Sphingosinicella sp. BN140058: one gene and its partners. The protein of the gene in region 3 interacts with the protein of the main gene of each other region in a pairwise test. Links are inferred from orthologs where the notes say so. Each region holds a gene or a part of one and is shown on either strand. Other genes may lie near its edges.

Region 1 (3,437 bases), 2.8 Mb from region 3 along the record:
GCGATTTCCGCGCCATGATCGAAGAGCATATCCGCATGGAGGAGGAAGAGGTGTTCCCCGCATTCCGCAAGCTGCTCTCGGACGAGCAGAATGCGCGGCTGAGCGCGCTGATGAACAAGGAAGGGTTCAAGGTCGCCTGATCTCCCGATCGGCGGACCTGAACGAAAAAGGGCCGGTGCGGACATCCCGCACCGGCCCTTCTCTTTTTCGTCCGGGTCAGCTCAGGCGAGCTGGCCGTGGCAATGCTTGTACTTCTGGCCCGATCCGCAGGGGCATGGCGCATTGCGGCTGACCGGCGTCTCGGCGAGATCGACGCCTTGCGGAAGTTCGGGACGCTCGATCTGGAGCGGCGGCAGGCGCGAGAGGACGTTGCCGCTCGACGCATCGATGTCGACGGTGTCGTCGTCGCCGGTCAGCGGATCGATGTGATGGGTGATGAAGTCCGGCAGGTCGGCATATTCGGGCTCCGGCTCGGGCATGGTGATCGAGGCCAGCGCCAGCGTGCGGGTCACGTCCTCGCGGATCGCGATCAGCATGCGCTCGAACTGCTGGAAGGCTTCACGCTTATATTCGTCGATCGGCTTCTTCTGCGCGTAGGCACGCAGGTGGATGACCTGGCGGAGCGCATCGAGCATCGCGAGATGCTCCTTCCAGTGGTGGTCGAGCGACTGCAGCAGAATCGACTTTTCGACCTGAATGAAGCTTTCCGGCGGTATTGCCGCCTTCTTCTCCTCGATCTGGGCATCGGCCATCGCCTGGATGCGCTCGACGAAGATCTCCGGATCGACCGCCTCTTCCTGCATCCACTGTTCGACCGGCGGCTCGAGACCGAACACCTCGCTGAGGCGGGTCTTGAGATGGGCGATCTCCCATTGCTCGGGATAGGTGTTGGGCGGGCAGGCCTCGCCGACGATCGCGTTGACGGTCTCGGCGCGCATGTCCTCGACGACGTCGCCGATCGTGTCGGCGTCCATGATGTCGGCACGCTGCTCGTAGATCACCTTGCGCTGATCGTTCATCACGTCGTCATATTCAACGACCTGCTTGCGGATGTCGTAGTTGCGCGCTTCGACCTTCTTCTGCGCTGTCTCGATCGCCTTGGAGATCCAGGGGCTAACGATCGCTTCGCCGTCCTCGAGATTCTTGTTCATCAGGCGCGCGAACATGGTCTGCGGACCGAAGATGCGCAGGAGATCGTCGTCGAGCGACAGGTAGAATCGGCTGAGGCCGGGATCGCCCTGACGGCCGGAGCGACCGCGCAGCTGATTGTCGATGCGGCGGCTCTCGTGGCGCTCGGTGCCGAGCACGAACAGGCCGCCGGCGGCGAGCACACGCGCCTTCTCCTCCTGGATCTCGCGCTTGATACGCTCGATCGCGGCATCGCGCTCCGGCCCTTCCTCCATGTCGGAGAGCTCGTCATTGACTCGGAACTCGACGTTGCCGCCGAGCTGAATGTCGGTGCCGCGGCCGGCCATGTTGGTGGCGATGGTGACCGCACCGGTGCGTCCCGCCTGGGCGACGATGTGCGCTTCCTGCTCGTGGTAGCGGGCATTGAGCACTTCGTGGCGGACGCCCTCGCGCTGCAGGAATTCGGCGAGGAGCTCCGATTTCTCGATCGACACGGTGCCGACCAGAACCGGCTGGCCGATTTCCTGCTTCTCCTTGATCGCCTTGGCGATGGCGGCGAACTTGTCGTTCTGGTTCTTGTAGAATTCGTCGTCCTCGTCGATCCGCTGCACCGGGACATGGGTCGGGATGGTGACGACGTTGATCTTGTAGATGTCGTAGAATTCGGCCGCCTCGGTCGCTGCGGTACCGGTCATGCCGCCGAGCTTGGGATAGAGACGGAAATAATTCTGGAACGTGATCGAGGCGAGCGTTTGATTCTCGGGCTCGATGTTGACGCCTTCCTTGGCTTCCACCGCCTGATGGAGACCCTCGGACCAGCGCCGGCCATCCATCATGCGGCCGGTGAACTCATCGATGATGATGACCTTGCCGTTCTTGACGATGTAATCGATGTCGCGCTTGAACATCACGTTCGCGCGAAGCGCCTGGTTCAGGTGGTGGACGACGAGCGTGTTTTCGTAATCGTAGAGGTTGGAGCCGACCAGCAGGCCGGCTTCCTCGAGCACGCGCTCGATCTTCTCGGTGCCGTCCTCGGTCAGCACCACCGAACGCTGCTTCTCGTCGACCTCGTAATCGATCGGATCGAGCGTCTTCACGACCGCATCGACCGACATGTAGAGCTCCGACTTGTCTTCCGTCGGGCCGGAAATGATCAGCGGCGTGCGGGCTTCGTCGATCAGGATCGAGTCGACCTCGTCGACGATCGCGTAGTTGAACGGCCGCTGCACCATCGCCGCGCGGTCATATTTCATGTTGTCGCGCAGATAGTCGAAGCCGAACTCGTTGTTCGTGCCGTAGGTGATGTCTGCGGCGTAGGCGGCCCGGCGCTGCTGATCGGACAGATTGGGAACGATCACGCCCACAGTGAGGCCGAGGAAGCGATAGACCTGGCCCATCCAGTCCGCGTCGCGGCGGGCGAGATAGTCGTTCACGGTGACGACGTGAACGCCCTTGCCTTCCAGCGCATTGAGATAGGTGGCGAGCGTCGCGACCAGCGTCTTGCCCTCGCCTGTGCGCATCTCGGCGATCTCGCCGCGATGGAGAACGATGCCGCCGACCATCTGGACGTCATAGTGGCGCTGGCCGAGCACGCGCTTGCCGGCCTCTCGCACGGTGGCGAACGCTTCCGGAAGAATGTCGTCCAGATCCTGGCCGTCCGATAGGCGCTGGCGGAAGATCGCCGTCTGGCCGCGCAGCTCGTCGTCGGTCATCGCCGAAACGGTCGGTTCGAAGCCGTTGATGCGGTCGACGATCTTGCGAAGCGAGCGGACGTAGCGGTCGTTGGACGATCCGAAAATGGCTTTGGCAAATCCGCCAAACATGGGCGATCCTAATCTTCTTGAATGCGGGCCACGCGCAAGACGCGGCCGGTTCGCCGCCCCCCTTGCAATCGTTGTTGGGGATGTAGGGTTGGCCCTATGGCAAGTCAATTGACGCGCTGGCGGTCGCCGCTTAGCCCTTGGGCATGAACGACCTTCTGACCGGCGGCTGTGCTTGCGGAGCGGTTCGCTACCAGCTCAAGAGCCCGCCCTTCGACACCGGTTATTGCCACTGCCGGACCTGCCAGTTGAGCTCCGGCGCGCCGGCTATGGTCTTCTCGTCGGTGCCGGCGGGGGATCTGATCTTCACCCAGGGCGCCGACAAGGTGAAGCGCTTCGACTCGTCGAGCTTCGGCTTCCGGCGTTTCTGCGGCGAATGCGGCACGCCGTTCACCATGGAAGTCGCGCACCAGCCTGAGACGGTCGATTTCAGCGTCGCCACGCTCGACGCCCCGGACAGGATTGCGCCCGAATTCCACATCTTCTGGG
Region 2 (2,928 bases), 3.0 Mb from region 3 along the record:
CGGCCTCTTCCAGCTGCTCGGCCGCGGCTGCGAGGCTGGATCCGGACGCGATCAGCACCGGCGTCGGCCGGCTCGACGGCCCCGCCGCTTTCCATCCCTGGATGAAATAGAGGCCGACGAGGATGGCGGCCCCGGCCAGCAGGCCGAGGACGAGGAGCTTCCGCATGCGCGGGTCAGACCGCCTTCATGACGAGGCTGGCGTTGGTGCCGCCGAAGCCGAAGCTGTTGTTGAGCACGGCCTTGACGCTCCGTTCCTTGGCGACCAGGGGCACCAGATCGACGCCGGCCGTGCCATCGCTCGGATTTTCGAGGTTGAGCGTCGGCGGGACGATCTGATCGCGGAGTGCGAGAATGCAGAAGATCGCCTCCACCGCGCCGGCACCGCCGAGCAGATGGCCGATGGCGGACTTGGTCGAGCTCATCGACAAATTGCCGATCGCATTGCCGAACAGGCGGCGGACCGCGCCGAGCTCCAATTCGTCGCCCATCGGAGTCGAGGTGCCGTGGGCATTGATGTAATCGATGTCGGACAGCGACAGCCCCGAGCGCTTCATGGCGACTTCCATCGCCCGGTAGCCGCCGGCGCCTTCGGGGTGCGGCGCCGTGACGTGATACGCGTCCCCGGACATGCCGTAGCCGATCAGTTCGGCGTAGATCTTGGCGCCGCGCTTCTTTGCGCGCTCATATTCCTCAAGCACGACCACACCGGCGCCCTCACCCATCACGAAGCCGTCGCGATCCTTGTCATAGGGTCGCGAAGCCCGTTCGGGCTGATCGTTGAACTGGGTCGACAGCGCGCGTGCCTGGGCGAAACCGGCGATTCCGAGCGGGCACAAGGCGCTCTCGGCGCCGCCGGCGACCATGACGTCGGCATCGTCCATGATGATCATCCGGGCCGCGTCGCCGATCGAATGCGCGCCGGTCGAGCAGGCCGTCACCACCGCGTGGTTCGGTCCCATCAGGCCGTAGCGGATCGAAACCTGGCCAGAGATCAGATTGATGAGGCGGCCGTGAACGAAATGCGGGCTGACCCGACGGGGTCCCTTTTCGGCGAGCACCAGAGATTCCTTCTCGATGCCGGGAAGGCCGCCGATTCCGGAGCCGATCGACACGCCGATGCGATAACGCTCTTCCTCGCTCGCGTCGGTGAGGCCGGCATCCTCGAGCGCCTGGCCGGCAGCATCGAGGCCGTAGATGATGAACGGATCGACCTGACGCTGGATCTTGTGATCGATCCGCTTGGCCGGATCGAACCCCCACTCGTGATCGGGTGCCTTCACTTCACACGCGATCTGACACGCATAATCGGTCGGATCGAAGCGCGTGATTCGGGTGGCCCCGCTCTTCGAAGCGATGATGTTCTTCCAGCTCGTCTCGACATCGGCCCCAAGCGGGGACACCATGCCAAGACCAGTGACGACTACGCGGCGCATCAGGAAACTCCCGGGGTCAAAAAGTCAAAACGGCCCCCCGGCGATGACGGGGAGCCGTTCGTCAAAGCGGCTCGAGCACCGCCGGCCGGTGGGCCGGAAAGCTCAGGCCTTGTTGCTGTCGATATAGGTGATCGCGTCGCGAACGGTGGTGATCTTCTCGGCGGCATCGTCCGGGATTTCGACCCCGAACTCTTCCTCGAAAGCCATGACCAGCTCGACGATGTCGAGGCTGTCGGCGCCCAGATCGTCGATGAAGCTCGCATCCTCGGTCACCTTGTCGGCTTCGACGCCAAGATGCTCGACGACGATCTTCTTCACGCGGTCGGCGGTCTCGCTCATATTCTACCCTTCCCTAGGATTTGTTTGCGATTGCCCTAGCCGCTCCCAAAGGGGGCTGGCAAGTGGCGTAACGTTACGTTGGCGGCAAGACGCCTTACAGCATGGCCATGCCGCCGTTCACGTGCAGGGTCTGGCCCGTCACGTAAGCGGCTTCGCGGCTCGCCAGGTAGAGGACGGCCGCAGCCACGTCGATCCCCTCGCCGAGCCGCCCCGCCGGAATCTTGCCCATCAGATTATCCTTCTGAGCTTCCGGCAGCGCATCGGTCATCGCCGAGCGAATAAAGCCCGGCGCGACGCAATTAACAGTGATGTTGCGACTTGCAACCTCTTGGGCGAGCGCCTTCGACATGCCGACCAAACCGGCCTTGGATGCCGCATAATTGGCCTGCCCCGGGTTGCCCGTGGCGCCGACGACCGACGTGATCGAGACGATCCGGCCGTATTTCGCCCGCATCATCGGTTTCAGCGCCGCGCGCGACAGGCGGAAGCCGGCTTCCAGATTGACGCGGATCACGTCCGCCCATTCCTCGTCCTTCATCCGCATCGCGAGATTGTCGCGGGTGACGCCGGCATTGTTCACCAGGATGTCGAGCTTGCCGAGTGCCTCCACCGCCTGCGGGACGAGGGCGTCCACGGCGGCGCCGTCCGACAGATTGGCAGGGAGGATGACGGGATCGCCGCCGATCTCCGCGGCCACAGCCTGCAACGCCTCCTCGCGGGTGCCGGAAAGCGCCACCCGCGCCCCGCGTTCGGCCAGGGCCCGCGCGATCGCCGAACCGATCCCGCCCGAGGCGCCGGTCACGAGCGCGGTCATTCCGTTCAAGTCGAACATGTCAGATCTCCTTCACCAGCGCGTCGATGTCGTCCATCGTGACCACGCTCGTCACCCTTGCCTCGGGAACGATGCGCTTCACCATCGGCCCCAGCACCTTGCCGCCGAACTCGACGAAGTGGTCCACCCCCGCTGCGGCCATGGCTTCGACGCTTTCGCGCCAGCGCACCATCCCGGTCACCTGCTCGACCAGCAGTCGGCGGATCTCGTCCGCTTCGGAGACCGGCGCCGCCGCGACGTTGGCGTAGAGCTGCACCGCAGGATCCGCGAGCGCGACATCGGCCAGCGCCTGCTCCATCGCGCGGGCCGCCGGCTCCATCAGCG
Region 3 (2,946 bases):
CGGCCGGGCGCCGAAGCGATCACCTGGTCGAAGGAGGGTGCTCCGCCGACACCTTTCCTGCGCACCGAGGGGTTGGTGAGCGGCACCTGCGTTCACGATGGTCAGGTCGGTTATCTCGCGATCACCGTCAACGCGGATCCGGCGGACGCCCGCACCGATACGATCCCCGGCGATGTCTACATGCTCGGCAAGGTCAATCCCGGCTGGGGCTTGCACCTGATCGACGTCAACGTCGCCCAGGGCGATCTCATCCGCCTCGTCGAAGCGCAGGCCGCGGCCAAGGCGGACGGCGGGCGGGTCAGCGCAGCTCCAGCCAGGCGTAGCGCGAAAGCGCCGCGGCAAGCGCGACGGCCGTGATCATGCGGATCGCATCCTGGACGCTGATCGGCCGGAACCAGTCGCCGGCATAGACCGCCACAGCGGAGAGCATGGCGGCGTAGAAGCCGGTAGCAACGACGCTGGCGCGATTCAGCAGCGACAGTTCGTCGTTGATCAGGCGCCGGCGGTCACGGCCGGCGAACAGCGCCCCGCCCGAGGCGAGCACGATCATCCACAGCAGGACGAGGACGATCCACGCCGCGCCGCGCGCGTTCGCATCGGAATAGGCGTGGTTGCCGAACTGAATCGCGCCATTGAGCAAGATGATCAGGGCAGCGGCGGCCATGATCAGGGCCCTGCTGCGCGAGTCCCGCTCGGCGCGCACGATCTTGTCGTTCATTCGTCTATCACTCCGGCTCGCCCAGGGAGAAGAGCTGCTCCACGCTGCGGCCGAGCGCGCGGGCAAGCTTGAGGGCAAGGATCGTCGACGGCACGAACACGCCGTTCTCGACCGTGTTGATCGTCTTGCGACTGACCCCCACCAGTTCGGCAAGGTCCGCCTGGGTCAAATTCTGCTCCGTCCGGAGCGCCCGCAGGCGGTTCGAGAGGGTCTCAGCCATCACCGGCCGTGCGGCGGGCGAGACGATCGCACGCCGCGAGCGTCGACATATCCCCGCGGATCGGCAGCACGCGCGCGCCCCGATCCGAAGCCCTTGCCGCCAGCATCACTGAAGCCTTGCCGATCATCTGCGAAGCCTTGTAACCTCTAGGTGACATGTAACCTTGGCGTTACATCGGGTCAATTGCATTTTCACAGCCAGCGGCCCGTTAACGCTTTCCCCCTGCGGTGCGGGTGGTTAGAGCCGCCGGGGTGACGATCGGAGAGAGTTTGCGCCCGGCCGAAGGCAGGTTCGAGGGGAGGACCCATCATTTCCCCCTGCGCGTCTATTTCGAGGACACCGATGTCGCAGGCATCGTCTACTACGCGAACTATCTGCGCTTCATGGAGCGCGCGCGCTCGGATCTGCTGCGCGCGCTCGACATCGATCAGCGCGGCACGCTGGAGGCGGGCGAGGGCGTCTATGCGGTCGCCGACGTGTCGATCCGCTACAAGCTGCCGGCCAAGCTCGGCGACGATCTGCGGATCGTAACCGAGCTCCAGGAGATCCGCGCGGCGAGCGTGCTCATTCATCAACGGGTCATGCGCGGCGAGGAAATGCTCACCGACGCATTGGTGACGGCGGCGTTTCTCAGTCCCGAAGGCCGTCCCAAGCGCCAGCCGCGTGCGTGGGTCGAACGGTTCGAGCGGTTGCAAGGAGAGGTTTGAGAGTGGCCAATGTCGAACTGGCGGGTGGTGCAGTGTCGCCCGTCGCTCTGTTTCTTCAAGCGGACATCATCGTCAAATCGGTGATGATCGGCCTTCTGCTCGCCAGCCTGTGGACCTGGGCGATCATCATCGGTCACTGGCTGAAGGTTCGCCGGCTGTCGTCGGAGAGCGAACGTTTCGAGAAGGATTTCTGGAAGGCGGACGATATCGACCGCTTCTACGAGCAGCGCGGCAAGGTCGACACGCCGAGCGCCAAGGTGTTTGCCGCCGGCATCGCCGAATGGCGCCGCTCCACCGCCGGCAGCAAGGTCGATCGCGAGGGTACGAGGGCGCGGCTTGCAGTCGCGATGCACAGTGCGGTCGGCGCCGAGGTCGATCGCATCGCCAGCCGGCTCAACATACTGGCGACGGTCGGATCGGTGGCGCCTTTCGTGGGCCTGTTCGGCACCGTGTGGGGCATCATGCGCAGCTTCACGTCGATCGCCGGCGCCAACAATACCAGCCTGGCGGTGGTTGCGCCCGGCATCGCGGAGGCGCTGTTCGCCACCGCGCTCGGCCTGTTTGCGGCGATTCCGGCGGTCATCGCCTATAACCGCATGACCTACGGCGTGAACCGGATCGAAGCGCGCCTCCAGCGCTTCGCCGACGGCTTCCACGGCACGTTGAGCCGCGAACTGGATCAAGAGGGCTGACGATGGCGATGGGCCCTCTCCATAGCGGCGGTCAGCGCGGGCGGCGGACGCCGATGGCGGAGATCAACGTCACGCCGATGGTTGACGTGATGCTGGTGCTGCTGATCATCTTCATGGTCACCGCACCCCTGCTGGTCGCCGGCGTCCCCGTAGACATGCCCGAGAGCAAGGCGGGCGCGCTCGATCAGGAGCAGGAGCCGATCTCGATCTCGCTCGATCCCGCCGGCGCGATCTTCATCGGCGATCAGGAAGTGCCGGCCGAGGAGCTCGGCGCACGGCTGGCCACCCTCGCCGGCAATTCCAAGGAAGAGGGCGGTCCCCGCGTGTTCCTCCGCGCCGATCGCGGCCTCGATTATGGCCGGGTGATGTCGGTCATGGGTGAGATCAATGCCGCGGGCCTGCGCAAGGTCGCCCTGGTCAGCGTCGCCTCCGGCGAGAGCCGGTAATGGATCGGGCGGAGGCCACCGGTTTCGGCATCGCGTTCGCGGGGCATGCCGCCCTGCTGGCATTGCTCGCCTTCGGCCTCGCCACCGCCAAGATCCCGAAGCCGCAGGCCGATCCGATCGAAGTCTCGTTCGTGGACGAGGTCGCGCTGGAGAGTCAGTCGCC

Evidence for each region.
Region 1: the proteins of ETR14_RS11925 (region 3) and secA interact in binary tests that used the Escherichia coli proteins (3 or more experiments, as listed by UniProt). The link is inferred for Sphingosinicella sp. BN140058 from one-to-one orthologs.
Region 2: the proteins of ETR14_RS11925 (region 3) and ETR14_RS25365 interact in binary tests that used the Escherichia coli proteins (3 or more experiments, as listed by UniProt). The link is inferred for Sphingosinicella sp. BN140058 from one-to-one orthologs.

Annotation. Positions count from the first base shown.
Region 1 is NZ_CP035501.1:5,415,437-5,418,873, forward strand. Bases 22-3,304 are described here. They hold secA (preprotein translocase subunit SecA), read right to left. Parts: upstream 2,952-3,304; coding sequence 222-2,951; downstream 22-221. Other genes in these bases: ETR14_RS24575 (hemerythrin domain-containing protein), read left to right, coding at 22-140; ETR14_RS24585 (GFA family protein), read left to right, coding at 3,095-3,304. Also shown: more of ETR14_RS24575, read left to right, coding at 1-21; more of ETR14_RS24585, read left to right, coding at 3,305-3,437. UniProt on the Escherichia coli protein: Required for protein export, interacts with the SecYEG preprotein conducting channel.
Region 2 is NZ_CP035501.1:5,584,424-5,587,351, forward strand. Bases 155-2,928 are described here. They hold ETR14_RS25365 (acyl carrier protein), read right to left. Parts: upstream 1,773-2,928; coding sequence 1,536-1,772; downstream 155-1,535. Other genes in these bases: mltG (endolytic transglycosylase MltG), read right to left, coding at 155-166; fabF (beta-ketoacyl-ACP synthase II), read right to left, coding at 174-1,433; fabG (3-oxoacyl-[acyl-carrier-protein] reductase), read right to left, coding at 1,867-2,604; fabD (ACP S-malonyltransferase), read right to left, coding at 2,606-2,928. In the rest of the region: more of mltG, read right to left, coding at 1-154. UniProt on the Escherichia coli protein: Carrier of the growing fatty acid chain in fatty acid biosynthesis.
Region 3 is NZ_CP035501.1:2,628,848-2,631,793, forward strand. What follows is about bases 126-2,917. They hold ETR14_RS11925 (YbgC/FadM family acyl-CoA thioesterase), read left to right. Parts: upstream 126-1,189; coding sequence 1,190-1,645; downstream 1,646-2,917. Other genes in these bases: ETR14_RS29545 (DUF3089 domain-containing protein), read left to right, coding at 126-357; ETR14_RS11915 (hypothetical protein), read right to left, coding at 299-718; ETR14_RS11920 (helix-turn-helix transcriptional regulator), read right to left, coding at 726-938; ETR14_RS29550 (hypothetical protein), read right to left, coding at 931-1,065; tolQ (protein TolQ), read left to right, coding at 1,648-2,337. Also shown: more of ETR14_RS29545, read left to right, coding at 1-125; more of ETR14_RS11940, read left to right, coding at 2,918-2,946.